One region of the Pradoshia sp. D12 genome, then DNA from elsewhere that is predicted to be linked to it. Evidence: riboswitches for the same ligand, from Rfam matches in the RefSeq annotation. Region 1 holds a riboswitch; each other region holds the start of a gene.
The links. A riboswitch is a leader RNA that binds a small molecule or an ion and turns the genes downstream of it on or off. The one in region 1 is predicted to bind cobalamin.
Positions count from the first base shown of each region.

Region 2: another riboswitch for cobalamin. It lies ahead of F7984_RS16045 (ABC transporter substrate-binding protein); the one in region 1 lies ahead of F7984_RS09995 (ribonucleoside-diphosphate reductase subunit alpha).
Region 3: another riboswitch for cobalamin. It lies ahead of F7984_RS08045 (ABC transporter substrate-binding protein); the one in region 1 lies ahead of F7984_RS09995 (ribonucleoside-diphosphate reductase subunit alpha).

Region 1 is NZ_CP044545.1:2,075,196-2,085,504, reverse strand. Features, by position in the region: gene F7984_RS10000 (DEAD/DEAH box helicase) at 1-991, shown strand, start outside; cobalamin riboswitch at 1,078-1,260, shown strand; gene F7984_RS09995 (ribonucleoside-diphosphate reductase subunit alpha) at 1,427-3,691, shown strand; gene F7984_RS09990 (ribonucleotide-diphosphate reductase subunit beta) at 3,708-4,760, shown strand; gene F7984_RS09985 (YpzG family protein) at 4,806-4,958, opposite strand; gene F7984_RS09980 (DUF6438 domain-containing protein) at 6,048-6,650, shown strand; gene F7984_RS09975 (branched-chain amino acid aminotransferase) at 6,784-7,887, shown strand; gene F7984_RS09970 (MarR family winged helix-turn-helix transcriptional regulator) at 8,062-8,493, shown strand; gene F7984_RS09965 (YitT family protein) at 8,524-9,390, shown strand; gene F7984_RS09960 (gamma-glutamyl-gamma-aminobutyrate hydrolase family protein) at 9,518-10,252, shown strand.
Region 2 is NZ_CP044545.1:3,319,086-3,329,394, forward strand. Features, by position in the region: gene F7984_RS16020 (AMP-dependent synthetase/ligase) at 1-659, opposite strand, end outside; gene F7984_RS16025 (SCP2 sterol-binding domain-containing protein) at 1,005-1,370, opposite strand; gene F7984_RS16030 (acyl-CoA dehydrogenase family protein) at 1,483-2,700, opposite strand; gene F7984_RS16035 (acyl-CoA dehydrogenase family protein) at 2,660-3,832, opposite strand; gene F7984_RS16040 (TetR/AcrR family transcriptional regulator) at 3,862-4,473, opposite strand; gene F7984_RS16045 (ABC transporter substrate-binding protein) at 4,628-5,593, opposite strand; cobalamin riboswitch at 5,703-5,897, opposite strand; gene F7984_RS16050 (DUF6509 family protein) at 5,924-6,226, opposite strand; gene F7984_RS16055 (polysaccharide deacetylase family protein) at 6,377-7,066, shown strand; gene F7984_RS16060 (antibiotic biosynthesis monooxygenase family protein) at 7,198-7,530, opposite strand; gene F7984_RS16065 (siderophore ABC transporter substrate-binding protein) at 7,592-8,629, opposite strand; gene F7984_RS16070 (iron ABC transporter ATP-binding protein) at 9,006-9,770, opposite strand; gene F7984_RS16075 (iron chelate uptake ABC transporter family permease subunit) at 9,767-10,309, opposite strand, start outside.
Region 3 is NZ_CP044545.1:1,633,123-1,643,431, forward strand. Features, by position in the region: gene F7984_RS08000 (hypothetical protein) at 1-280, shown strand, start outside; gene F7984_RS08005 (YebC/PmpR family DNA-binding transcriptional regulator) at 527-1,246, shown strand; gene F7984_RS08010 (ChaB family protein) at 1,355-1,555, shown strand; gene F7984_RS08015 (hypothetical protein) at 1,584-1,892, opposite strand; gene F7984_RS08020 (C40 family peptidase) at 2,075-2,851, opposite strand; gene F7984_RS08025 (acylphosphatase) at 2,997-3,263, opposite strand; gene F7984_RS08030 (histidine phosphatase family protein) at 3,528-4,067, shown strand; gene F7984_RS08035 (undecaprenyldiphospho-muramoylpentapeptide beta-N-acetylglucosaminyltransferase) at 4,197-5,264, shown strand; gene F7984_RS08040 (amidase) at 5,359-6,858, shown strand; cobalamin riboswitch at 7,000-7,180, shown strand; gene F7984_RS08045 (ABC transporter substrate-binding protein) at 7,372-8,343, shown strand; gene F7984_RS08050 (FecCD family ABC transporter permease) at 8,345-9,376, shown strand; gene F7984_RS08055 (ABC transporter ATP-binding protein) at 9,378-10,175, shown strand; gene F7984_RS08060 (hypothetical protein) at 10,270-10,309, shown strand, end outside.

The DNA.
Region 1 (10,309 bases):
TACGAACCAATATGTTTATAATTCACTGGTTGGCGATCATCCAAGTGTTCATATAAATAAAAAAGATATCGTTTCAAAGACACCTTTTGTAGATCGTGCTTCCGTACTGTTAAATACGAGCTTCACAGGGGAACACTGCTTTACGGGCACTTCCTCTGGTTCTAGAATGAATTTGATGAATCTATTGTTATCCTTTCAGGTTATTCATGAAGCCTACAGCAATGGGAGTAAATCAATCGGTTATGCAACCCCTTATCGTGCGCAGGCACAATTGATGGAAACATTAATTAAAGATCTATATGAGGAAGAGAACGGCCTGCATGATATATTGGCTGCCACTGTCCATCGTTTCCAGGGAAGTGAACGGGAAGTAATGGTATTTGATAGTGTAGATAGTTATCCGCAAAATCGGGCAGGGATGCTTTTAACGGGCAGGGAAAGTGAACGGCTGTTAAATGTTGCAATTACCAGAACAAAAGGGAAACTGATTCATGTCAGCGATGTGGAGTTTATAGAATCAAAAGTTTCGCATACAAAAACTCTTCATCAGCTCGTTCAATATCAAATGAAACGGAATCAAATGGTCAATATGGATCAAATAGGCAAATGGATTGCCAACCATCATCCAAAATTACAATGGATTTATGCAAGAAATTTGGAAGGGTTCTATCAGGATTTAAAAAAAGCCCAATCTTCCATTATCCTTTCCTTGCCAAATTCCAGTGTGTTATCATCGGATTTTGTTCAAAGAGTGAAGACGAGGAACTCAAGAACAAGACTGATGATGTATTCTCCAGATTCCCATTCCTATTTGGATCCGGATATCCATCTTCAGAATGGGCCAAGCTTCACATTTGTCATCCTTGACCAAAAAGTATTGTGGTTGGGGGTTCCTCTTGAAGCCAATAAACGTGTTCATCCGCCATACATTGGAATTCGATTGGAATCCGAAGCATTTATCAATCAATTTCTCCAGCAATTGCCTAAATAAATTGTCGGAATTTTAGTTGCTATTTTCACATATAAGATTTATAATTCTATATGTTGTTATTATTTTATATCTAAAATACTATATATTGATTTTAACGTGTTTAAGGTGTCGTATTACGACTTAATAGGGAATCCGGTTAAAATCCGGAACTGTACCCGCAACTGTAAATGCTGATGAAATAAGTAAACCACTGTAGAGAAATCTATGGGAAGGACTTAGAGTAAAGCGAAGCATGAGTCAGGAGACCTGCCTTTTTCACTGGTTTGCCTTTATCGGGAGCAATGAGGGTGGAACGGATGAAATAGCAATATTGAACAGTTCAATCTTGTTATTATTTCTTTTCCCATTGCTTATTTTTAGGCAATGGGATTTTTTGCGTGGAGGGAACAGACGTTTTTAATCGATTTATCGGCAAACAATAAGGGGGAAATTAGTATGGCAGTATCTTACGAATCAAACTATGCAAGTCTGGAAGTCATAAATTTAAAAAGCATAGAAACATACATAAAGGAATGTGTTAGTTCCTATACATCTATTTATTCAGCAGAGGAATACTTAGAAAAAATCAAGACAGCACTTGAGTATAAGTCTGACTATAGCAAGAAAGAGTTGGTGAATTTACTGGTACTAAGCGCCGTAGAGCGTATCTCTGCTGATGAGCCTGATTGGACATTTGTGGCGGCAACTATTTATTTAGACCAGTTATATGATAAAGCTTCAAAAAGCCGGGGATATGATTTAACACACAAATATGGGAGCTTTCATCAGCTTGTTGAACTATTGACTGATATGGGGATTTATAATCCAGCATTGTTAAATGAATATACGGAAGACGAAATCAATGAACTCGAAGCAGTCATCGATTCATCAAAAGATCAGTTGTTTACGTATATTGGCATTCGGACGCTGGCAGATCGCTATTTAGCCAAATCTCATCATGGAAGCTTATATGAACTTCCTCAGGAACGGTTTATGATTATTGCCATGACATTAATGATGAATGAGCCTAAAGAACAGCGAATCAAATTAATAAGAGAAGCATATTGGGCCTTATCCAATCTATATATGACGGTGGCAACTCCTACGCTTGCTAATGCTGGGAAAAGCTATGGCCAATTATCCAGTTGTTTTATCGATACTGTTGATGATAGTTTGCAAGGTATCTATGATTCAAACACCGATATTGCCAATCTATCTAAAAATGGCGGAGGAATAGGTGTTTATTTAGGGAAAATTAGAGCGCGAGGCAGTGATATTAAAGGATTTAAGGGTGTTTCCTCAGGAGTTATACCATGGATGAAGCAATTAAATAATACCGCCGTCAGTGTGGACCAACTGGGCCAAAGACAGGGTGCCATTGCAGTTTATCTGGATGTTTGGCATAAGGATATATTTGCCTTCCTCGAAGCGCGTTTAAATAATGGGGATGAACGTTTTCGAACGCATGATTTATTTACTGGTGTTTGCATTCCGGATTTATTTATGGAAATGGTCAAGGAGCGGGGTACCTGGTATTTATTTGATCCGCATGAAGTAAGAAAAGTAATGGGATATTCTCTTGAAGATTATTTTGATGAAGAAGCAGGGGATGGCCAATTCAGACAAAAATATACTGAATGTATCAATCATCCGCAGCTTTCCAAAAAAGAAATACCTGCCATTGAAGTGTTTAAGGCGATCATGATTTCTCAGCTTGAAACAGGAACACCTTATATGTTTTATCGGGATACGGTCAACCGCTCTAATGCTAATCGCCATAAAGGAATGATATATTGCAGTAATTTATGTACGGAAATTATGCAAAATCAAAGTGCTACCAAAGTTATTGAACAAAGAACCGAGGATGGGAAAATTATTATTGAAAAAACACCGGGTGACTTTGTTGTATGTAATCTTTCGTCTATCTCCCTTGCCAAAGCTGTAAAGGAAGATGTCCTTGAACGCTTAATTAAGATACAGGTGAGAATGCTTGATAATGTCATTGATTTAAATAATATCCCGGTCATTCAGGCAAATATAACGAATAAAAATTATCGTGCTATAGGACTTGGGACATTTGGCTGGCATCATTTATTAGCGCTTGAGGGCATTGCCTGGGAATCAGAGAAAGCCGTTGAATACTGTGACCGATTATACGAAAAAATCGCTTATTTAACGATTAAATCAAGTGTGGATTTAGCTGGTGAAAAAGGTGCTTACCCATTTTTTGAAGGATCTGATTGGGAGACCGGATCTTATTTTGACCAAAGAGGCTATGATTCAGATGCTTGGAGTCAATTGAAAAATAGAGTGCATACATCCGGAATTCGAAATGGCTATCTTATGGCCGTAGCACCAAATTCTTCAACTGCGATTATTGCCGGTTCTACATCCGGAATTGATCCAATTTTCAGAAGGGAATATTCCGAAGAGAAGAAGAATTACCGTATTCCAGTGACTGCACCTGACTTGAATCTGGAGACAATGTGGTATTATAAATCCGTTTATTTAATTGACCAAAAATGGAGCATTCTCCAAAATGCACGTCGTCAAAAACATATCGACCAAGGAATCTCGTTTAATTTGTATGTCCGTAATGATATTAAAGCACGTGATTTATTAGACTTGCATCTGCTTGCATGGGAGACCGGATTAAAAACAACATACTATGTACGTTCTACTTCAAGCGCTGTTATAGAAGAATGCGAAAGCTGCCAATAAGGATGGGGGAAATATAATGGATACAAAAACAATAGTGGAAAAACGTAAATTAGTCGATCGGGAAGCACCGAATAGTTCAACGGGTATTATTAATGGCAGAAATTCAAATATTTTAAATTGGGATGATGTGCGCTATCCATGGGCATATCCTAAATATAAAGTAATGCTATCTAATTTTTGGACGCCTTTTGAAATTAATATGGTGAATGATGCGAAACAATTTCCAAATCTTTCAGAAATTGAACAAGAATCCTTTCTAAAAATTATAGGCTTGTTGGCATTGCTTGATAGTATCCAGTCTGACTATGCCAGTAAAGTCGCCGACTATCTGACCGATTCATCTCTGAATGCATTGATGATTATGCTGGCGCAGCAAGAAGTCATTCATAACCATTCCTACTCCTATGTATTGTCAAGTATTGTCCAGAAAAGCAAGCAAGATGAAGTTTTTGAATATTGGAGAACCGAAGAGATTTTGCGTAAACGAAATGATTTTATTACTGATGGCTATCGGGATTTCACAGAAAACCCAACAATTGAAAATCTGCTTAAATCGATTATCTATGATGTAATCCTAGAAGGGCTCTTCTTTTACTCAGGCTTTGCTTTCTTTTATAATTTGGCCAGAAACCAAAAGATGGTGGCAACTTCAACGATGATTAATTATATAAATCGAGACGAGCAGATCCATGTTGGGCTGTTTGAGAAGATTTTTAAAGAAATATTGGCTGAACATCCTGAAACAAATACAGAAGAATTGAAAAATTTTGCGATTGAAACCTTCCGAACTGCTGCAGAGCTTGAGATTGAATGGGGTTATAAAGTTATAGGAAATAAAATCGAGGGAATTACGATGGCTGAGCTCGAACAATATATCCAGTTTATGGCTAATAAGCGTTGCAATCAATTGGGGTATGGAAGATCTCCGTTTCCAGAGGTTTCGAACAAAAATCCATTAAGATGGATTGTTGCCTATCAGGAAGTGGATTTAGGCAAGACGGATTTCTTTGAGCAGAAATCAAGACAATATACAAAAACAACAGATACCAATGGATTTGATGAACTGTAAATGTAAAAAGACGCCATTACGGCGTCTTTTTGCTTGAAGGCATCCTTACCAGCGGTGAGCTTTCGCATTGCTCCTCAAAATGATATTGGTTTGGGACATTGCAGTATGTCCGTTAACCTGTGATTTTGAGCGCTTCCGCCTTGTCCAGTTATGGTGAAAAAGAGAAGAGTGTGGATCTAAATGATTCCGATAACTCATTGCTTATCACCCCATCAGTAGGATACGTTCTGATGTCCCTTTTGAGGACATCAAGTATAGGATATACAAAATGAGTGCCTTTTAATCTCGGGAAAAGTTCACGAATTATTTTCTATATTATGATAAAATATATATAATATGGATATTGATGGTGGATAATTATGCGAAATTTGGAATATGAACAATAATAACGGAGAAATCTATGCCGCGGTCTCCCATTTTGACAGAATGATTTATAAAATCATCTGTTAAAGGGGAAAATACGATGAAATAGCACTGAAAGAAGTCCGGAAGAATGATATGACTGTTGTTTATAGTCAAGAAGCCTATCCAATCCAACGTTTTATGATGTTGGTACTTTTATATCTAAAAGCCATTCCCTGGAAAGTACCGAGTTTTGAGTTGGATCATTAATTGGATGTATGATATATAATCCACCAGATTATTCAGTCGGATGGGTACTTTGATGTAACACATCATCGATTTATCCTTATTGCGGAACCTGTATAAGTAAATGTGTTATTGAATAAAAGTCGGGCTTTCTTATAGTTTCTTTTCTGCTTATGAGCCAGCACTTCTTTCAGATAAAATTTGTCCAAAAGAAAGATTGCTGTTTCTAATTTTCGTAAAATTAAAGTTAGCATATTTATCTGAAACATCAATTTTTACAGATATGTTATAGTAGCTTAGTGATTGATTTTAATTTATTGGCAGAAATCCATACAGAAACATTCCTCGATATTGTCAAGAAAGATCAGCTTGTTCTCTTTTCAATTTCTTCACCATGTAAAATACACTCTCCCGCAAAATGATAACTAACATCTAAAGAGGTATGTTATATTTTTTTAAAACTATATTAATTTAGGAAATTTAACTCATATTATACTTGTAGCAGCCAGCCTTAAATAGATACTTTTGGTCTTTAATTAATGTGTCAGTTGGCTTATTATAAATGGTATTGGTCTTTCATAGTATATATGGTAGACCTATTATAATTTGGAAAATGTTTGAAAAGTGAGCGTGGTGATAAATATATAGATATCTAGCACTCTAAAGAATCAGTTTGTACTAATAGGAGGAAGTATAAAGTTGTTTAAAGAATTTTCCATCTCGCGGACATCATGTCTTGGCAAATCCCCGATTTATCAGGCAACCATCACAAGTGAAGGGCATGTAAGTTGGCAGGGTGAGAAGTATGTTTCATATATAGGCGTTAAGAACTTTACGGTTTCTAAGCAAAGAGTTAAAAAAATTGAAGATCTCTTGCTATCATTCGATTACAAAAACTTCATTTATAATACTACTGCACAAATTGTGCCGGATAGCCCGACTTGTGTTACCCGATTGGTATATCAATTTGGCGAACATAAGACAGTGGTACATGATTTGGGTGACGAGGATGCTGCTTGTGATAATAGTAAGCATACATTGAAAAAATTGGATGCCTTTGAAAGAAAAATGGAAGAATTATTGGGATTAAAGAATTTAATTAAACAACCTCTCTATCTCTTCCATATTAAAAGAAAGTCGAACTCACATGAGGAATATGTAATATCCAGCTCCAATCAAGCTGATGCATTTCAAATGATTAATGTGAATGAGGCTAATTATCATAACTGGCAGATTGATAAGTTAGGAAAAGATAGTACAGGTCGTATACATCCATATATCATTATGAGCTCGGAGCGCTAAAACATTTGATTATGAGAAATAGTCGATGAATTGGAGTTTTTTTATTAATTTTAAGTTTGCTACTTGCAGGTTCCCTATTTGAGGAGTACAATTAATTTTATTAATTATTCTGACAATTTAAAGGGGACATCACATGGATACTCAACTAATTTCTATCACAAAAACCAATTATAAAAAAGAAAAGCCCAATCCTGAAACACTTGGCTTCGGAAGAATTTTTACGGATCATATGTTTATTATGGATTATGATGAAGAATTGGGTGGGTGGCATGATCCGAGGATTATTCCCTATCAACCTATTACACTTGAGCCTTCCTGCATGACTTTTCACTATGGACAAACGGTTTTTGAAGGGCTAAAAGCATATCGTACTCACGATAATCGGGTTTTTCTGTTTAGACCGGAAAAGAATTTTGAACGGATGAACAAATCTAATGATCGTTTATGCATCCCCCATATAGATGAGTCGTTTGTTATCAAGGCATTGGAAATCCTAATCGATATTGATCGTGAATGGATTCCGGACCGGGAAGGTACTTCTTTATACGTACGGCCGTTTATTATTGCAACAGAACCTTATTTGGGTGTTGCACCGTCCAAGCATTATCAGTTCATAATCATTTTGTCACCAGTGGGAGCGTATTATAAAGAGGGAATCAATCCCGTTCGAATTGGTGTTGAGAAAGATTACGTACGATCTGTAAAGGGCGGTACAGGGATGGCCAAAACAGGCGGTAATTATTCATCCAGTCTTAAAGCACAGGAATTGGCAGAAGCACTTGGCTGTTCACAGGTGCTTTGGCTTGATGGAATTGAGAAAAAGTATATCGAAGAAGTCGGAAGCATGAACGTCTTCTTTAAAATAAATGGTGAGGTTGTCACGCCTGCATTAAACGGCAGTGTATTGGATGGTGTGACTCGTCAATCAATTATTCAGCTATTACAACATTGGAACATCCCAGTTACAGAACGTCGAGTTTCTATGCAGGAGATTATTGAGGCTAATAAAAATGGGAAATTGGAAGAAGCCTTTGGGACAGGAACAGCAGCAGTAGTTTCGCCAATTGGTGAATTATTATGGGATAATGAAATTTTAACCATCAACAAAGGGAAAATAGGAACGTTAACGCAAAAATTATATGATACCATCACAGGAATACAAAATGGAAAAGTAGAAGATCCATTCAATTGGATAAAGGAAGTCAAAGAAGAAAGCCAGATACATGTATATAAATAAAAAGTTTTGAAAGAGAATCGTGGGTAACCACGGTTTTTTTTATGCCTTTTTGTTTGGTTAATATTAATTTGGAAAGTGTATATATAAGATAGTTAAACTATTTAATTATAATATGGTATAATAATTAAGCAAAAAAATTAAAATTATTCTCGATGTAAGAGAGGACAATATAGGATGGATGGTAAAGAAAATCAAATAGAAGAATTTGAAAGTATATTGATTTCAACAATTAGAACAATCATGTCGGAGATTACGCAGCATCAGGATTTGGGGATTACCGGATCGCAATTTCATTTGTTAAATAAAATTGAAAAAGAAAAAGTGACAAACGTTAAACATTTAGCGAAAATCCTCAATGTGAAACCAAGCGCGATCACCGTCATGCTTGAAAGGCTGGTGCAGCATGGATTTGTTTCAAGAGTTCAAGATGAGAAGGATAGAAGGTTTGTCGCTGTAACACTTACCGAAGAGGGGGTTCAAGTTCTTCAGAAGGCAAGAGAGAACTCCCGAGAAATTTTAAAAAAGTATGCAGCTTTACTGAATGAACACGAACTGAAGATATTAAATTCTATTCTTCAAAAATTTACTGATTATCAATCAAAATAATAAATATTTATAAAGAAAGAAGGAATAGTTTTGCCAAAAACACATAAAAAAGCATCTATATTAAAAATACTAACAAGATTTTTCTTCATTACACTTGGTGCAGTCATGATGGCTGTTGCATTGGAACTCTTCTTGGTACCAAACAGTGTCATTGATGGTGGAATAACTGGGATATCCATTATGCTTTCACATATAACCAAATTACAGTTGGGACTATTCATCTTTATTATTAACTTGCCATTCCTTTATATTGGATACAAACAAATTGGTAAAACTTTTGCGATTTCCTCTATTTATGGTATTGCTGTCCTTTCTGTTAGTACAGCAATGTTGCATCATATTGAGCCATTTACAGATGAGAAAATCCTGGCTGTGTTATTTGGAGGATTGATTCTTGGACTTGGAGTTGGGATTGTCATTCGTGTTGGCGGTGCCCTTGACGGTACAGAAATCATAGCGATTTTATTATCTAAGAAATTAAGATTACCAGTTGGACAAATCATTATGTTCATAAATGTTTTCATCTTTATAGCTGCAGGTTTCGTATTTGAATGGGATTCTGCAATGTATTCTATTTTCGCGTATTATATGGCCGCTAAGGTTATGGATATCGTAGTAGAAGGTTTAAATGAATCTAGATCTGTAACGATTATTTCCAACGAATATGCAGAAATTTCAGAGGCTATTCAGGATCGCCTTGGAAGATCGACCACGTTTATTTATGCAAAGGGTGGCTACCTAAAGGAAGATACGCAAATGGTTTATTGCGTAATGACACGTCTGGAATTGGCTAAATTAAAAGATGTTGTACATGATATTGATGAAAATGCCTTTATAGCGATTCAGAACGTTTCTGATGTTATGGGCGGTAACTTTGAAAAGAAAAACATACACTAATATTTAATACGATAGCAGCTCATCATTGGGCTGCTATTTTTGTTAGTTGAATAAATTACAAATATTTCTAGAGTAAAAATAATATTTAATGGGAATAGAAGTGAGAGATTAAGGGAGGAATTTAGATATGAAAAATGATAAACCGATTATTGGGTTAACAAGTAATATATTAAAAATAGAAGGAAACAATACAACAACTGTATTTTTAAGTTATTCAGAAGCAATAAAAAAAACAGGTGGAATTCCATTGATTTTTCCATTGGGTAATGAGGAACTCGCTAAGATTTGGGTTTCGATGGTTGATGGGATTTTATTAACGGGTGGTATTGATGTGAATCCGATATTTTACAATGAACCACCAAGTGAGGATTTAGGAGACACACATAAGGGGCTAGATCAATCACATTTCCAAATCATTGAAGAAGCACGCAAGCAAGGGAAACCGTTATTTGGAATATGCAGGGGTTCACATTTAATTAATGTAGCAGCAGGTGGAAGTCTCTACCAGCATGTTGAAGAAGATAAAGAAGATGATAATTCTGATGATTTGGAGCATCTATCAAATGTAGAGCGGCCTGAGCCAGTTCATACAGTTTTTTTAGAACAGGATAGCCAACTATATAGTATTGTCAAAAAGGATAAAATGGATGTGAATAGTTTTCATCATCAGGGCATAAAAGAGTTAGGTAAAGGCTTAAAACCAGTCGCGAAGGCTGAAGATGGATTAATAGAAGCGTTTGAAGGAATTGATGATTCAATTATGGCAACACAATTTCATCCAGAAGAATTGCGTAAACATGATGCCAGCATGGATCAATTGTTAAGACATTTTATTGGTGTTTGTAAGCAAAACGCTTTATGAGAAATTAAGTAAGCTAAACGAAAAGACTGTCATTTGGCAGTCTTTTTCTATGTGTAG
Region 2 (10,309 bases), 1.2 Mb from region 1:
GATAACATGATGTCGTCAGGCCGGGCTTCCAACACCCAAAATTGAACGCCTTCAACATTTGATAAAATATTTCCATGCGTTAACATTGCACCTTTTGGATAACCAGTTGTTCCCGAGGTATGAATAATCGTTGCTAAATCATCTCTTGTTATTGCCTGGAACTCATCTTCCCAGTTAAATAAAGGATGTTTTTCACCTGCTGACATTAATTGTTCCATTGTCAGCATATCTTCTTTCTTTTCTGCTAAGGAATCACCGGGATAAAAGATAATCAGTTTATCGAGAGTAGAATTAGCAAGAATCTTTTGCAGTTGCTTTTGATTTTCTACAAAAAGAAACTTACAGTCTGCATTACTGAGAATGTAAGAAATCTGATCAGATGGTAAAGTTGAATGGATTGGCACACTGACTGCACCCAAACTCATAATCGCTATATCGCTTATAGCCCAGTAAGGATTATTATCAGATAATATGGCTACATGATCACCAAAGCCAACCCCATAATGTGCCAGTCCGGCAGCCGTTTGTGAAACCTGTATCCAAAAATCCCTGTATGTGATCCCCTTATATTCACCTGCTACTTTAACCAAAAAACCATTCTTTTGTGAATTTTTTTCGGCTGTTCTCCAAACCATCTCTACCAAATTTGCAGGTTTCATAAAACACCTCCCTTAGGCCTACACGTCGCAGGGTCACGAAGACGTTGCCACACGATGTGGCGTTTTTAGTCTTTGGTCCACCTTACATGGTCTCCGTTTTTAGCGAGATCTAGCTTCCGTGGCTAAAAGCTCGGACATAAGCATAGCCTCTGCGGGGAAAGTTCATCCCCTACGAGCCTCTGTCTTATGCTCCTCGCTTTTGAGCAAGCCACTCCAGCCTTTCTTGAGATCTAGCTTCGGCTCCTAGCTCCTCGATTCATAAGTGTAGCCACTGCTGGAGGGAGAACACCTCCCTACGTGACTCCTCTTATGCTTGTCGGAGCTGAACAGTCGCCGCAGCCTTTCTTATAAATATTCCTTTACGTTATATTGTTTCAGTATTCCTTCTAGTTTGATTGCTTTTCCGATGTCGCCTTTGATTTTTAGTTTGCCGGACATGAAGGCTACGGTTCCGTTTAGTTTGCCGAGAAGGAATTGGCGGAAGTTTTCGACAGACATGGTGAGTGTACAATCCGCTGGTGTTTCTTCTCCTTCGACTACCTCTGCCTGACCATCGTGTATATTAAGCTGATAGATTCCTTCTTCGGAACCGGTGATTGTGAATTGATAGCGTGTCGTAATTCCTTGAATTGGCTGAGGATCGTTTTTAAGTGCTTCCTCAATTTTTTCAAAAGACTCTCTTAATGTATAATCTTCAATTGCTTTTCCCATTTTAAAATTCCTCCCTTTATTATTAAAGGATTTTTTTGATTTTTCAGTTTTATTTAGATGCAGCATTTTTGTCCTGTCGTTTCACCACCTCCCGAACGTATTTATAAAATCATTACACACGAAGACCATATGGTTCATACAGATGACGCGCAATAATTAATTGCTGAATTTGATTAGTCCCTTCAAAAATGTCATAAATTTTTGCGTCACGATATAATTTCTCGACTAGATGTCCCTCAAGACCATATGGACCGAGTATTTCCTGACAGGCTGAAGTAACCTCCAAAGCAATCTTTCCACCATAGGCCTTACACATGGCTGCTTCTTTTGCATTCGCTTTTCCCAAATCTGCTTTCCAGGCAGCTTCCCAGGTTAACAGACGAGCTCCCTGAATTTTTTGCTGCATCTCTGAGAAGAGTCTCAGGGCTTGATGATAATGATTGCCGTGCTGAGGATATTCTCTTTTTACAAAATCCAATGTATATTCATAGGACGCTCTTGCAATTCCGGTAGCCATGGCTGCTATTATGGGTCTTGTGTTGTCGAATGTTTTCATAGCAACCCTGAAGCCACCTGATCCATTCGCTTTATTGACATAGGCCTCTTCTCCACCTAAAAGGTTTTCATCCGGAACAAAGCAATCCTCAAACACAAGTTCTGCTGTTTCAGAAGCACGAAGACCCATTTTTTCCGCCAATCTCGAGCATGAGAAGCCGGGTGTACCTTTTTCTATAACAAATGCCCGGTGACCAGCCCTACCTAAATTGCGGTCTACCGTAGCAAATACAACAACCCAGGAAGCTCTTTTGCCATTTGTAATAAATATCTTCTGCCCGTTTATCACATAACCGCCGTCCACTTTAACAGCTGTCGTCTGTAAACCGGATACATCAGAACCTGCCTCTGGTTCAGTCAAAGCATATGCTCCCCACTTCGGTTTCTCATCTCTGGAGAAAATGGATAAAAAACGTTCCTTTTGTTCCGGTGTGCCGCTATGCTGAACAGGCGGACCTCCAAGCCCTGGCCCGGGTAGCGTCAAGGCAATCGCGCAATCTCCCCAGCCTAATTCCTCAGAGGCAATGACTCCCAATCGATTTCCTTGGCGCTCCTTCGCTTTTTTAAAATCTTTTTTCTTTTTATCATCATTGGACTCTCCAAAAGAAGACATGCTTAAAGAAATTCCGAGTAGATTTACTTTATCCAGCCAATCATCCGGTACTTTCTTTAATTGATCGGCAATCATGGATACCGGTCGCATTTCATTTTCAGCAAACCAATGGACCACTTCCTTAACTTGACTTTGATGTGGCGTCAACTCGTATGTGATCATTACTCATCCCCCTCTCCTTACCATACATGATCCAGTTTCCTGCCCTGATTTCTAAATCGCCCTCTTGTTCAAACCAACCGACTTGTGCCTGAGCGTCCCTCATCCACTTCTCAACAGGATGGTCCTGAACATATCCATGCCCACCAAGGAGCTGTACAGCTGAATCTGTTACATATCGAAGCGATTGATGGGCTTTTTTAAGTGCCTGGATACTGTGGAAAACAGCATCAGTTTCACCTTCATCAATTTGTTTTGCCGCATATAAAACAAGATGCCTTGCTGCACCCGTCTGGATAGCCATTTGTGCAAGGTTAAAAGAAACACCCTGGAATTTTGCGATTTCTACCCCAAACGCTTTTCTCTGGGAGGTATATTTAACTGTGTAATCAAGCGCAGCTGCCATAACACCAATTTCTTTGGCAGCCTCTAATGTTCGTACACGGCTCATTGCTTCATTCATCCAAGTTTCAGCATCTATTCCACTAGCCAAAATATTATTATTGGAAACGCTTACTTCATTAAGCTGAATTCTCGAAAAGCCAGCACTCAATAGCCCCAAACGATAATCACCGTCAAGCACTTTCCAAGAATGGTTATTTTCTTGATCTATCCAGAGCAATACCGCTTCACCATTAGTGGCAGTTCCTGCAATTAATAGATATTCAGCCTTTCTGACATTTTTCAGCGGACTCGTTTCTCCATCAACGATGTATCCATTGTCTATTTTTTTTATTTGGAGTTTATGTTGATTTGGATAAAGAAAGGCGACTGTTGGGCAAATTCCCGTTCCACATTGAGTTTGGTAAAAAGAAAATGCATTATGATCCTCTTTTAGTCGAATAAACGATGCTCCCTCCCCGGCTCCTGGAAGCCCCTGAATAGTATCAAGGTCACCATAAGCAAGCGCCTCAACAATCTGTACCTGGGAAACGAGCGGCAATTCCAGGCCACCGAATGATTCAGGCAGTTCCAGATTTAATAATCCAAGGTCACTCAACTTTCTGACCACGTCCTCACTTACCCCCTGATTCTTTTCCGTTTGCCTGGCATAGGGACGAATCTTTTGAATCGCAAAATCCTTAGCTACATCAACAAATGCCTTTTCTTCCTCACTTGGTAAAAAAGAAACCAACTTTCTCCCTCCTTCATATCAATAGTTTATTAATTTGAGAGACTGCTAAATGAACGCATGACCAATCGGTTTAATAATCTAGCAAGATATTCTACATCTGTCTTTTGGTGATTTGGTTCCCGGAATTTTTGAATGACGACCTCATTGATTGCTCCAACCATTGCCTGAGAGATGATCCTAACTTCCTGTTCATTCACATTCTCCGGAAACTCCCGATAGGCAAAAACAAAGATGAGATCTGCGAAACTTTTAAGTGCTTCTCGTCTGACCAGTTCTACTTCGAATGAAACTCCGACTGATTCGAGTAAAATAAAATTGGCAACAGCCTTATTGGAAAAGCAAATTTCCAAATAGCGAAAAATTCCGGCATATGCTTTATAACCAATTCGTGGTTCCCGTAAAGCCGCAAGCTTAATCTCTTCTGCAACTTCTCCAATCAAACTTTCACAAAGCGCAACAATCAAAGTCTCTTTATTGCCGAATTGTTGGTAGAACGTTGTTTTCGAGACATGTGCATACTCAACTATGTCCAGAACTGATGTATTCTTGTAACCTCTTGTAGTGAATAATTGGAGGGCTGCATATAGCATTTTATCTCTTGCTTCGGTCGGCAGGTCATTTACATATAACATTCTTATCATTCCAATCCCATGTGTGAGTACGAATACGTATTGGTATCATCATACCTACTCAAAAGGGAAATTTCAACAAAATTGTTAGAAAATTTAATTTATTTTCTTCGACAAAAAAAGAGCCTCCCAAAGTAAAATGGGCACGGCTCTTAAATGAAAATGTTTATTTAAATATTTCAGGATAGATTTCTTCAGCTATCAATTGCAAGCCTTCTGTTAAACGTGGTCCCGGTCTTGACACTGTGTCATTATCTACATCATAAACCTGCTTATTTTGAACGGCAGGTACCTCGGACCAAGCTTTTCTTCCATATACCTTTTCTTCTGGATTTTCAATATAATAGCCATATGTAGTAAGAATAACATCAGGATTGCGATCAATGACTTGTTCTTCATTCATTGTTACCCAACCCTCTTGATCAGCGGCAATATTCTCTGCCTGAATGATATCAAGCATTTCGTCTATATAGGTTCCGTTAGCCGCTGTATATAAATCCGGTGAGGAAGATACTTCAATCCAAACCTTCTTCTTATCTTTTATAGCACTTGCTTTCTCTTTAATTTCTGCTACTTCTTTTTTCATATCCGAAATAATTTCATCAGCTTTGTCTGATGTTCCGGTTGCTTTAGCAATCAATTCAATTGTTCCATATGCACCATCAAACGAATTGGCGTCAGGTACGATAATAACATCAATACCAGCTGTCTGGAATTGTTTAATGGTATCCTTAGCATTATTAAAATGACTGGCAGAAAGCAATAAAAGATCCGGATTTAATTCCAACACTTTTTCAATATTGATTTCTAACCCGCCGACCTTAGGTTTGTCAGCAGCTTCTGTAGGAAAATTACAATAATCTGATACACCAATGATTTTCTCTCCAAGACCTAGTGCATAGGCCGTTTCAGTATTGCTTGGCAGCAAGGATACGATCGTGTCCGGCTTTTCCTCAATCTTGATGCTTTCTCCGGATCCATCCCTTACCTCAACAGGAAAGGCTGTGGACGTTGATTCAGAAACCTCTTTCTTCTGGTTTGAGTCATCTTCAGTTGACGAACACCCAAACATTAACATAGATAGCGTAAGCATTAGCATAAATAAAAATAAATAGTTTTGCTTTTTTAGCATAGTTATTCCCCTTTCCAACATAATAAAAAAGCCTTAGCTCGAAAAAAGCTAAGGCGAAAATCCACATTAAAATAACAGGATTGGACGCCTACTTTTCCCTCCGAAAAATAGTACATACAAAAGAAAGAGCAGGTCTCCTGGCTGACGCATCAATTTACTCTGATTTACCTTCCCATGCTCTAAACAAAGAGCCGGTGGTTTACAAATCATTTCATCCGCGTATACAGTAGCGGGGGCTGCACCGGATTTGCACCGGTTTCCCTATTATCCTAATAAATAAGGCACTCTTACACTATTCAATATTTATATTTTTTATATAATCAGCTATCTTCATTCTTCTTCATATTCAACATCAGTATGTTCCCTGCAAAATTGTAAAACCATCGATAATTCATCTTCCTCAAGCTCAAAATCCAAAATACTTTGTGTTTCACTTTCTATAAACTCATATTTTGAAATTTGGTCCTGATTTTCATCCATTACATATATAACACGCAACAGAAGACCCTTATCGGTATATAGTTCATCTTCCTCGGGAACGGAAATCTCCAGTACATATTCGAACCTTTCTCCAGAAAGGATACCAAACGGGTCTTCCAGTTTCTCAACTGTATAACTTTGTATCTCGATCATCTTTATCAACCTTTCTAAAATGCTTATGTCTATTATACATGTTCAATCTCTTTATTAAACATTTTACCCAATTATTCAACTCCGTTTAGGAATATTTTTTAACAAGAATCAAAAACTATATTAAAATCACTTAATCCATAGGAGTTTATTATGCGTACTCTATCTGTTCTCACATTGCTCATTATCCAGCTTCTTATTCCGTCTGAAACATTTGCAAAGACAGCCTACCTCAGTTTTGATGATGGTCCCTCAAACATCACACAGGAAATCCTCGATATCCTCAAAGTTCAGGATGTTAAGGCAACCTTTTTTGTAACGGGAACAGCCAGCCCGGGACATATGTATTTATATAAAGATATCGTAAAAAATGGACACGCTCTTGGACTGCATTCCTATTCTCATAATTATTCCAAAATCTATCGATCCAAGGATACTTTTTTTAAAGACATTACTCAACTGGAAGAATTTTTGGAAAGGGAAGTAGGCGTAAGCCCGAAAATCCTACGATTCCCCGGCGGCTCCAATAACTATGTCGCAAAACAATATGCCGGGACTGATTTAATGGATCAATTAAAGACTGAGGTAATAAAAAGAGGATATAAATATTATGATTGGAACTGCGATGCTAACGATGGATTAAATCCTCCAATTCCAGAAAAAAAATTACTTAAATTAATTATGCAAGGGGTAGGTGAAAAAGAAAATCTCTATATCCTCCTGCATGATTTTAACGGCAATACAACAATCGTGGATGGGCTTCCGGAAATCATTCGCCGTCTGAAACATAAGGGATACACCTTTAAAATAATGGATGAGTCCACACCAACTTTTGAATTTTAAAAATGATAAATACTCCTATCAGTTCAAATCGCAAATGCTGTCCATTATTCTGTAACGCTTCTTTTCTAACCTGAAATAAGGTTTACATTATAAAACAAACGCCCTTTCAGGTAGGGGCGTTTTGTTTTTTATTATTCGACTACAAGGTAATTGCCATGTTCCATATTGATTACGTATTCTGGCTTTGGGGGCTTACCTCCGTGCTCCTTGATTTTCGCTTTATGGCCAGCGATATGCTCAGGGCTCTTTTCCCATGCTTTCCATGCTTCCTCTGATTCCCAGCGGATAATCATGACAACTTCTTCTTCCCCACGCGTTGTTTTTTTCACTAATAACTCCCGACTTATAAAGCCTTCACGCTGCTCAATTAACGACGGACCTTGATCTGGCTTCTTTTTGAAGCGTTCCAATATCTTGTCTGAATTTCCCTCTGTCACTATCCACTTACGGATTTGAACAAACATACATAATCGCCCCTTATTAAAGGAGCATGCCCCACTTGAGACATGCTCCTTGTTATGAAGATTATTTTAATTCATTTAAGATTTCATCTAATTTTTCTGCTTCAGTCGTTACACCGTTACTTGAGAAGTACCAGTTAACACCGTCTAAGTAGACAATTTTGCCTTCTTTGTAAGCACTGGTTTTTTTGATAATATCATTTTCAATATCTTTTTTAATTGTTTCTACATCAGAAGCAGTACGGTCGATAATTAACAATACTTCTGGATCAACAGAAAGGATTGACTCATAAGAGAAATCAGAACCGTGGGAAGATGCTTCGATATCAGTTGTTGCTGGCTTGAAGCCAAAGTCATTATATACATATGCGAAACGTGAATCTTCACCATTGTCGAAACCGGAGATTTTCTTGTCATTGTACATCGCTACCAATGCATTTTCATAACCAGCAGCTTTTTCTTTTACTGCATCAACTTTTTCTTGTAATGAAGCTTTCAATTCTTTGCCTTTTTCTTCTTTATCAAAGATTTGAGCTGCTAAATCAACTGTTTCATATACAGCCTCTATGTAATTATCATTGTCAGAACCAATGAAAATAACGTTAGGTGTGATTTCTTTTAATTGTTCATAAAATGGTGTTTGACGACCAGAGATGAAAATAACATCCGGCTCAGCAGCTGCTACTGCTTCAAAATCGATTTGCTTTAGTGTACCAACATCGGCAACACCCTCAGCAACATATTTTTCTTTTAAATGCGCTGGCATATTTCCTTTACCGCCACCAGCAGCTACGCCTACGATTCCTTCAACACCTAATGCATCAAGTGTATCTAAAAAGCCATAATCCAGAGCAATAATGCGTTCTGGCATTTTATCTAATTTTACTTCTTCAAATGTAGTTGTCGTACCCTTTTCTTCATCTTCACGTGATTCTGTTAAGGAAGATACTGTCATTGGAAATTTAGAACTTTCGACAGTTTCTTTTTCTTCTGTTGGTTTTGTCTCAGAAGACTCCCCTGTTGTTGACTCGTCACCTGAGTTACAAGCTGTCAACATTAATGTTAACGCTGCCAAAGCAGTTAAAGTTTTCCATTTCTTCATCCTTTGTTCTCCTCCTAAAATACGCCGTTGGTAATTGAAAACGATTATCATTTTCAATCGACATTATCATTCTAAATGAGAATCACAAAATATGTCAACTCTTTTGAAGTGTTTGATAAATAATTTTATTTTTCCTATCTGACCTAACGAGAATTAGACATGGATGATTTCGTATCATTCTCGAGATATTCTCTCCTTGAAAAGTTAAATATCAGTTAGAAATGTGCTCAGCAAAAGAAATACTATAAAAAAAGACTCCAAAATAACAGCTATTTTGGAGTCTTCGCGAAAACTTAAGTATACGACCCTTAACTTGAACAAGATTTTGCTGCTGTCAATTGTTCCAAAAATATAAGGCCAGAATCTATTTTAGAATCTAATGTGAATTAAAGTATACACATATACGACATCCATCTTGCTCTTGTACAGGAATATGCATGTCATATACATCACGCAAGGATTCTGAGTTAATAATCTCATGCGCTGGACCGTCCTTTATCAGACGCCCATCCTTTAACGCCACTATGCGATCAGAGTATACAGAAGCAAAGTTGATATCATGCAAGACAATTACAACCGTTTTCCCTAACTCATCTACCAGCTTGCGCAGTATTTTCATAATTTGCACAGAGTGTTTCATATCCAGATTGTTTAATGGCTCATCTAATAAAATATAATCCGTATCTTGTGCAATAACCATTGAAATAAAGGCACGTTGTTTTTGACCGCCTGATAACTCATCCAACAGCTTATCCTGCATATCTGTTAAATTTAAATACTCCAGTGCTTGGTCTACAATTCGTTCATCATCTGCATTCAGCCGCCCTTTTGAATATGGATAGCGTCCAAAAGAAACAAGCTCGCGTACGGTTAAACGAATATTCAAGTGATTGGTCTGCCTTAAAATAGCCACCCGCTTTGCAAAAGCATCTGATTTCATTTTCTTAACGTCAGTTTGATCTAAAAATACTTCACCTGTATCAGCATCTAAGAGACGGCTCACCATTGATAATAACGTTGATTTACCAGCGCCATTTGGACCAATAAAAGAAGTGATAGCTCTTGGTTGGATTTGCAATGTTACATTTTCAATAACAGATTTTTTCCCAAAGCTTTTAGAAAGCCCTTTAATATCAATCATCCTGCTTTCCTACTTTCCCTTAGTAATAAGTAAATAAAGTAAATCCCACCGACAAAGTTAATAACGACACTAATCGTTGTATTCAAATGGAAAACATGCTGAACAAGAAATTGTCCTCCGACAAGCGCAATAATACTGATCAAGCTTGCCCCAATGATTAATATCGAATGCTTATATGTAGCCAAATATTGATAGGCTAAATTCGCCACAATTAATCCTAAAAATGTTACAGGTCCAACCAGTGCGGTAGAAGTAGCGATTAAAACAGACGATAGAATCAGCACTTTCAGCACGATTTTATCATAGGCGACACCAAGATTAATCGCGTTATCTCGACCTAGTGATACAACATCTAAATCACGTAATAACCGATAGCCATATATAAAGGCGGTACATAAAATAACAATAGCAATGCTCAGTAATTCCGTCTTCACGTTCATAAAGCTGGCAAACAAGCGAGCTTGCAAACTTTCATATTCCACAGGATCAATTAGAACTTGCATGAACGTTACCAGACTTCCGAGTAATGTTCCAAGTAT
Region 3 (10,309 bases), 440 kb from region 1:
AGAAGAAGAAATGGTGGAAACAGATCACGCCTCTCCTTATCGGATGGCGGACAGCATAGAATCAATTAAGGTTAAATCTAATCAAAAAGCCACTATCCAAATTGACGATAACCCAGATATTAAAATTTATTTATGGAATGAAAAGGGCAGAGGACAAGAAATCGAACATAAAAATAAACAGTTTTATATTCCTGCAAGTAAAGGCCGTTATATATATGAAGTATTAGCTGAATGGAATGATGGAACGATATCTTATACCTTTGTGTTAGATATTGAGTAGCATTAATAAGATTAATTAAAGGGTTTCTTTACTGAGTGAATCGCTCCCTGATATTAAATTTAAAATCTCTATTCCTTCATTATCTTAACCATTAAATGTATAATATATGAGGTATAATAGTAAAGTTGCTTCATTTATACATAGAATCTTGGAGAAACCAAGGGATTGTAACAAAAAGTATTGAAGTAAAAGCTTATTCGTATTACTATTTTTAAGTAGATATATAGTGGAAAGAGAGTGTTCATAATGGGACGTAAATGGAATAACATTAAAGAGAAAAAGGCTTCTAAGGATGCTAATACAAGTCGTATTTATGCCAAATTTGGACGTGAAATATACGTAGCTGCAAAACAGGGTGAACCAAGCCCCGAATCTAACCAAGCATTAAAAATGGTACTTGAACGTGCAAAAACATACAGTGTACCAAAAGCAATTATTGATCGTGCGATTGAGAAAGCTAAAGGCGGAGCAGAAGAAAACTATGATGAGCTTCGTTATGAAGGTTTTGGGCCAAATGGTTCCATGGTGATTGTGGATGCATTAACGAATAATGTTAATCGTACAGCTTCAGAAGTCCGTGCAGCGTTTGGTAAGAATGGTGGGAATATGGGTGTCAGCGGATCTGTTGCCTATATGTTTGATGCTACAGCAGTTTTTGGTATTGAAGGGAAAACATCTGATGAAGTGCTTGAATTGCTAATGGAAGCAGATATAGATGTTCGTGATATCCTGGAAGAAGATGAGGCGGTTATCATCTATGCAGAACCGCATCAATTCCATGCTGTTCAAGAAGCATTGAAAAATGTGGGAATTACAGAATTCACTGTGGCAGAGCTTACCATGCTTGCTCAAAATGATGTAACATTGGATCCAGATGCACAGGCGCAATTTGAAAAAATGATTGATGCAATTGAAGATTTAGAGGATGTTCAGCAAGTTTATCATAATGTTGATCTTGGTGAATAATTTTATTTAATGTCTCTCCGGGGTATTCCTTTGGAGAGACTTTTTGTTTAAAGAAGGGGGATACAAGGTAATAAAATGTTAAAACATTTATTACTGGAGGTTTATCATATGCCCTACAAATCTGTTAGTGAACTCCCAGATTCCGTAAAGGACTCGTTACCGCATCATGCTCAGGAAATATTTAAAGAAGCCTTTAATTCGGCAAGAGAAGAATATGATGAAGAAGAAACAGCTTTTAAAGTAGCCTGGAGTGCGGTGAAAAATAAATACAAGAAAAACGATGATGGCGAATGGGTAGAAAAAGAATAGGCTAATTTAAGAGGAATACTCCTTTCGATTATGGAGTATTCCTTGTTTTTTCATAAAGAATTTTTAAATCATAAAATTTAGGGTGATTTAATAAATGAAGATTATCTGATAAGAGAATTTCTTTTAGGGCATCTTCCTTTGAAATGGGGTAGCCAATGCTTTCTTGTTCAATCCATTGCCTTTGTTCAATAATCAGATAGCTGCCATCTTCCAAGCATGATATTCCTTTATGATAGGATAAGCCATCATTTAGTTGCTCCCAGTAATCTCGTTCAGTTTCTCCTTGAATGGATGCAAATAGTATATGTAATGGGTCATTTCCAAATACTTTAGCCATCTGACAATCTCCTTACATAACCGATTTAAGAATATGATGTCCGAATGATATTCAGCTATACGGCTAATTCCTAATTGTATAAATTTAGATAAATCCTCAAATAATGAAATCATAATTCAGAAGAAAAAATAAAAAATCGGCAAGCAATAGTAGCTTACCGATTTTGATTGATAAAGATATGCTTATAGGCTTCTTGCACCTAAGTATTTTGGTTTCCAATAGGATGATGTCATATCAGCCTGTACAACACCGCTGGAGCCAGCGTGGATGAATTTATTGTTTCCAACATAGATTCCCATATGAGAAGCACCGGAAGTATATGTTTCAAAGAATACAAAGTCACCTACAGAAGGTGTGTTTACTTTCTTCATAGTAGAGAAGTAAGTTGCTGTGTTAGTACGTGTAAAGCTTGGGCGTTCTTGTTTAACGATATAGTAAATGAACCCGCTGCAATCGAATCCTGATGGTGTTGTTCCACCCCATTTATAAGGAGTGCCAATTAAACTTTTTGCCGTAGCAACCATGCGCTCAGCTTCTGATTTTGTAACCGTACTGCCTGAAGTGGTACCAGTTGAAGTAGTTGATTTGCTTACAACCAATACTTGTCCAACATAAATGGTGTCGCTTTTTAAATTATTCCAAGATTTTAAGTTTGCAACAGTTGTATTATAGGTATTTGCAATTTTCCATAAAGAATCACCGGATTTTACTGTATATTTCTTTGTAGAAGTGCTTGCAGTCGTATTTTCACCAATATTAAGTGTTTGACCTATGTAAATAGTATCAGACGTTAGGTTGTTTTCCTTTTTGATTGCAGACACAGTAGTATTATATTTAACTGCTAATTTCCATAAAGAATCACCTTTAGAAACTGTGACGGTAGCAGCAGAAGCAGCACCAGCAAAAATAGAAGACGCCAGGACAGCGGTAGCAGTAATAGATAAAACTTTATTCTTCATGTTGACCCCCACTAAACTTAGTAAAATTTTAAAGTACTAGCCTAGTGTAGTAGATTCGACAAAAAATTACTAGGTATGTTTCCTAAATGTAACAAAACAGAAAGTTTATTGTAATAAAAGTGAGTTTTCTGTGTTTTGGATAAGTTTACTTAATTGTAAAATTTTTATATTCAGTAGCGACCTGAGTGTTAACCTCTACATGGTTTATTCGACTATATTTTGGGCCTATTCTAATTTTGCCAAGAAAATGATCCAATGCTTCTTCTGTTCCTTGTGCAACAATTTCTACATCACCATTTACTAAATTACGCACCCACCCGTGTATATCATAATCTTTTGCTGTAAGCAGAGTAAAATAGCGAAATCCTACACCTTGAACAATCCCAGAGACAATTATGTGATATTGCTTCATTATTTATCCTCCTATTCTGATATATAGATAGAATCCCAATATCTTTAATCCCAAGCATCTCAAATATTTAGAATTTACATGAGTGTACAAGACTAGGTGCTTCAGCACTACTTGTTTTAAGAATTCATATTTCTATATTTTAATGGTACTTATTTTTTATTTAACTATCAACAATAGGATGACGTACTAACCAAAGCTCTAATGGAATTCCTTATATGGTAGAATATAGTAAATAAAATTTATAGGGAGTAGGAGAGTGTCGTGTTGAAATACATATATTTAGTTCGACATTGTGAGGCTACCGGACAGGGTTCTGAATGTGATTTAACAGAAAAAGGGAAAATACAGGCGAGGGAACTAGCTGATTTTTTTAACTCTATTTCAATAGAGCGTATAGTCTGCAGTCCATATAAAAGGGCAATTGAGTCTTCTGAAGCAATTGCTGAAGAAAAGAATATACAGCTCGAATATGATGATCGTTTAAAGGAACGGATCTTATCTGGACATGATTTACCTGATTGGAAAAATAGATTATACCAATCGTTTTTGGAACGCGATGTTAAATTAGCCGGAGGAGAATCCAGCAATGAGGCTGCTAAAAGAGGTTTTACTGTAATAAAGGAGGCATTGGATAGCGAGAATCTCAATATATTAATCGTAACACATGGTAACTTACTGACTTTAATCCTAAATCATCTGGATGAATCCTTTGGTTACGAAACTTGGTTGGGTCTGACTAATCCGGATGTGTATTGTTTAAAGATAGATGAGGATCAAAGCAATATCACAAGGGTGTGGAAGTAAGTCACTGATGACTCTCCGTTTTTGATTAGCAAGGTGAATAGGAGAGAATAAAATTTAGATTTCATGTCTTAGCATACATATTAATGGTTACTTTCCATGACTCGTTTAAATTTGTCGGAGGTTTATAAAATGAAAAAAAGAATCATTTTAACAGGTGGGGGATCAACTGGGCATGTTGCTGTCAATTTGGCGCTCATTCCCTATTTGATTGAAAGGGATTGGGAGATTTACTATATAGGATCTAAAGAGGGAATTGAAGTCTCTTTGATAAAGGAGTTTGATCGTGTCACTTATTTTCCAATATCCACAGGTAAACTTCGCAGATATATGGATATAAAAAATGTAAAAGACCCTTTTAATATTTTGAAAGGCTTTATGCAATCAAGAAAGATTATTAAGCGGTTACAGCCGTCCATAATCTTTTCAAAAGGTGGCTTTGTTTCCGTTCCTGTCATTCTTGCTGCGGCGAGTAGAAAAGTACCGATCATTTCGCATGAGTCAGACATTACACCAGGGTTGGCCAATAAGCTATCATTGCCTTTTGTTCAAAAAATTTGTTATACCTTTCCGGAGGCTAAAAATCATATTCCTGCAGAAAAGTCTTTTTTCTTAGGGCCCATCGTAAGAGATGAACTGCGTCAGGGTGACCCATCGATTGGAATGAAAATATGCCAATTTAATACAAGGAAACCTGGATTATTGATCATGGGAGGCAGTCAGGGTTCTGAAGCAGTGAATAAGGCTGTGCGTAAGGACTTGGATCGATTGCTCAAAACCTTTAATGTCATTCATTTATGCGGAAAAGGAAAGGTAGATTCCACCCTACATCGTGATGGATATGCTCAGTTTGAATATATTAACCAAGGCTTGGCAGATATATTGGCTATGACAGCTGTGGCTGTTTCAAGGGCCGGTTCAAATTCTATTTTTGAATTTTTAAGTTTAAAAATTCCAATGGTCTTAATCCCGTTATCAAGGAAAGCCAGCAGAGGCGATCAAATCATGAATGCTGAATCATTTAAAAAGCAGGGTTTTGCCTATGTTATTGAAGAGGATGAGCTTTCGTTAAACACGTTAGCTGATAAGGTAGAAACTATATTTAAAAACAAACAGATGATTATCGATAAAATGAACAATTTTGAGGAAGAAGATGGACTGGAACGCTTGTATGAATTGATTGATACCTATAAAATTTAATGTTGAAATGATAAGTATTATTCTATATACGAAAAAAGCATTAAAACAGAACACTAAACAGGATTTGTAGCCAAAAAGTAGGAGTGTCGGAGCAATGAATCTTAAATGTTATACCCAATATGATGGACTTGGGTTAGCGAAGCTTGTAAAGGAAAAACAAGTATCCGCAATAGAATTAATAGAGGACGCATTTGAACAAATAAATGAACTAAATCCTAAAACAAATGCAGTTGTTCGAACTAGATTCGAAAAGGCAATGATGGAAACTGGAAAGTCTGAATCTATATACGGACCTTTTGCAGGAGTACCTATCTTATTAAAAGACTTATCACAATCTATTAAAGGCGAACCGATTACAGCGGGTTCAAAATTACATGTAAATCGGATTGCTAAACGGGATTCTAATTTTGTGAAAAAAATTCGTGAGGCAGGATTTGTCATTATTGGACAGACGAGTTCTCCGGAGTTTGGTCTGAAAAATATTACTGAGCCAGCTGTATATGGAGCGACACGTAATCCATGGAACCTGCAGCATTCATCGGGTGGATCAAGCGGCGGAGCATCAGCCAGTATAACTTCAGGTATGGTCCCAATTAGCGGTGCCAGTGATGGCGGCGGCTCTATTCGTATACCGGCATCATTCACTGGATTAGTAGGCTTGAAGCCAACAAGGGGAAGGACACCCGTTGGTCCAGGTGTGGGCCGCCAATGGCATGGAGCTGCGGTAGATTTTGCCTTAACCAAAACGGTTCGTGATAGTGCAGCTATGCTGGATGCCTTGCAAATCATTCAGCCGGATACTGCCTTTCAGGTACCTTTATATAATGGGAGCTATTTGAAGGAGCTTTCGAATCCATTGAAAGAAAGGTTTAAAATTGCTTTTTCCACAAAGTCTCCGGTGGGAACACCCGTTAGTGAAGAAGCTGTAGAAGCGGTACATAAGACAGTCAAATGGCTGGAACAGGCAGGGTTCACCGTTGAAGAATGTGATAATGGGGTAGATGGAATCCGCCTTATGGAAAATTACTATATTATGAATAGCGGAGAAATGGCAGCAGGTATACTGTCCATTGAGGAAGCCATTGGACGGCCGATTACCGTTAATGATATAGAGATAGTCACATGGGTACTCAGAACTGCCGGGCAGAATGTATCAGCTGTTCAATTTACACGCAGTTTAGCTGAATGGGATACGGCAGCTGCACAAATGGCCAGGTTCAATGAGGATTATGATTTGTATTTGACGCCGGCAACAGCTTTCTCAGCTCCAAAGGTGGGCGAATTGACGCATACGGATGAACAGAGCTTGCAGTTATTGAAAGTAAATGAACTAAAACCCTCTGAACAGTTAGCAATGGTCTATGAAATGTTTAAACCAAGTTTAACGTATACGCCTTTTACACAGTTGGCGAACATCATCGGACAGCCTGCGATTAGCTTGCCTGTTCATATGACAGATTCTGGCTTACCCCTTGGAGTGCAATTGATGGCTCCAAAGGGAAGGGAAGATTGGCTTCTTAAAATAGGAGCGTTGTTAGAGCAATCCGATATATGGGTTGGACAGAAAGGGAATCCATATATTGGATGGCGATAAAAGTGATAGATCGACTAGAAGATGCGTGTAATTCAGTTGGTCAATTAAAACAGTCATTTCACTTGTTTATATTTATGTGAATTCCTATATATCAAAAATATCTTCCGTTTACATTTTCAACATGATATATTAATAGTACGAAAATTTAAAACAATCATAAGTGCTCACTTTTGTGAGGTAAAAGGGAATCCAGTGTAAATCTGGAACAGCCCCCGCTACTGTAAGAGCTGATGAAATCACGTGACCACCTTTAAAAGAGGGAAGGTGTGAGAGTAAAGTGAAGCTCAGAGTCAGGAAACCTGCTTATGAATGTGTATTGCTTACTTTTCGGTGGGAAAAGGGATGGCGAACGTAGAGATGATTGTGTCTTTGCGCTGATTTTGACAGCGTTTTTTTGTCTGTGCATGAATCAAGCCTGTTTTCCTTAATCGGGAAGACAGGCTTTTTTATGTTTAATATTTCAGCGTAAATTCGCTAAATATAAATAAATTTTGAAAAAGGGAGAATAGTGAGATGAAAAAGATTGCAAGCTTATCACTTTTGGTGTTCTTATCCGTTTTTGCATTGTTTGCATGCGGAAATGATGAGACAGTAAACAACCAGGAAAAAGAAACAAACCAGGAAACAAGTGAGTATCCGAAAACCTTAACAGACGGTCGTGGGGAAGAGGTGACCCTTAAAGAAAAACCTTCAAGGATTGTTTCGACCACATTGGCTATTGATGAATATTTATTGCCTTTGGTTGATGAGGAGCGGATTGCCGCGGTAACGAAAATGTCTACAGACTCAGGGATTTCGAATGTAGCAGATCTAACAGATGGAATTGATACAAAAATTGAATCAGTCACATCTGAATTGGTGCTGTCACTTCAGCCTGATTTAGTGCTGATTCCTTCCTATGTAGATCCTGAGGTTCTTAAACAAATTGATGCTGCAGACATCACCACCTACCAACTTAAAGATGATTCCTCTATATCAGGTGTATTGGATGGTCTAATGGAGGTTGGTACCATTGTTGGCGAGGAAGATAAAGCAGAAGAAATCATAGCTGATGTCAAAAAGAGGATGTCAGATTTACAAACGAAAGCAAAAGCACAAACAGATAAAAAACGAGTGGTTTACTGGACACAGCAAAATTCTTCAGTTACTGAGAATACTACAATAGGAGAAATCATCACCTTAGCAGGCGGGATAAATGCCATTACAGAAGCGGGCATTACCGGTGAAGAGTATCCTGATTATCCAAATCTTTCAAAGGAAAAATTAGTTGAGATAAATCCAGATGTGATTATTACAAGCGATTGGCAGTATGACGGTTCAAAAGCAACATTCGTCGAGGAATGGCAAAAGGATCCGGCACTTAAAAATCTTAAAGCCTTTAAGAATAATGAAGTGCATGTGATAGATAGCGCAAATTTAACAACGGCTTCCCATTTTGTGATTGAGGGAGCAGAAGATATTTATCAAGTTTTATATGGAGAATAATATGGTTTGTAAACAGTCTAAACAGGTTCTTATTTTTGGAATCCTGATTTGTTCCTTGCTCGTATCGTTACTTTTAGCAACCATGTATGGCGGGGTCATCGTTCCATTTACGGAAACTGTGAAAGTATTACTCTCACTGCTTCCATTTATAGAGTTTGACTATAACCCAATGTATGAAACAATCCTTGTGCAGATTCGCCTGGGGCGGGTTGTTGTGGCTGGATTAGTCGGGGCAGCCTTGGCAATATCGGGAGTCGTGATGCAAAGTGTGTTTCGCAACCCGATGGCTGACCCCGGCATAATTGGTGTTTCATCAGGTGGAGCATTCGGAGGTGTACTGGCCATCTATTTTGGTTTGGCCGCGATCCATTCTCTTTTCGTCCCATTAATGGGCTTTATCCTGGCTGCATTGACTTTGTTTGCAATTTATATGATTGCGACCAATCAAGGAAGGACCTCAGTACTGACATTGCTGCTGACGGGTATTGCGATTAGTTCTTTTTTATCAGCCTGTACCTCTCTGCTAATCTCTTTTTCGAATGCAGGAGTGATGCAGCAGATTGTCCAATGGATGATGGGGAACTTAAATGGGCGTGATTGGAGTCATGTACAAATATTAACTGTTCCTGTTTTATTTTCGATTTGTGTCTTTTTGTACCATGCCAACGACTTAGATATCTTTCTGCTGGGTGAAGAGCAGGCCCAGAATATGGGGATTTCCGTTCAGCGCACCCGTAATCTATTGTTAATTACTGCTTCATTAGTAACTGGAATGAGTGTCTCATTAACGGGAGCCATCGGTTTTGTTGGTCTGATTGTCCCTCATATGATCCGTATGATCATTGGGCCCTCGCATCGAAATTTACTACTGGCTAGTGTCTTAGGGGGAGCGAGTTTCTTGATTCTTGCTGACTTAATATCCCGTTTGGCCATTAGGCCTGCTGAGATTCAAATCGGTATTATTACAGCTTTTTTTGGCGCTCCGTTTTTCCTTTATTTAATTTTAAAAAATAAAAAGAAGGGGGAAATCTGAGATGACAGCTATTTTGAATGCGGAGAAACTCAGCTTTAGCCGTGGCAAACAGGTGATTTTAAAAGCAATGGATATCTCTTTGGAAACTAACCAATTTACCTGCTTGATTGGTCCGAACGGTACCGGAAAATCTACTTTACTGCGCTTAATGGCAGGATTGCTAAAGCCACCTGCAGGGTCAATAGCCTTTAAGAATCATGCTCTCTCTGAGATGACTACTCTTGAAGTGGCCAAAGCAATCACCTATATGCCACAAAGCACGGTCCTTGACTATGAATTTACAGTGAGTCAGGTAGTACTTATGGGAAGGCATCCGCATCGGAAGAAATGGCAATTCTCACAAAAAGATGATAATCAATTGGCAGAGAAAGCGATGAAACAAACAGGAATTTATCATTTAAGAGACCGTTATATCACATCCCTTTCAGGAGGAGAACGTCAGCTTGTTTTCTTAGCTAAAGCCATCACTCAGAATTCTGAGGTTATTTTGTTGGATGAGCCAACTTCAGATCTGGATATTTATCATCAGGTCCAAATTGCCGAGGTCATCCGGGAGCTTGTAAAAGAGGGAAAGGCTGTCTTCGCGGCCATCCATGATATTAATTTAGCCACTCGCTATTGTGATCGACTCATACTTATGGGAAATGGAGAACTCGTTGCAGCAGGGGAACCCGAACAAGTCATTACGGATCTTAACTTGATGCGTATTTTTAAAACTCATACGTATACATACAATGATTCCTATTTTGGAAAAAGGCAGATGATTCCTTATGCCATAGATATAAAAGGGGAGGCATGAAGAATTCATGTGCGATGGCCTTCTATGTGAAGGCGTCGCGGAGTTACCATTATTTCATACTAAAACCTAAGTTTTAAATAAGGGGGAATGAACCTTGAAAAAAGACTGGCGTTACTCCAGTTATCCATTCATGA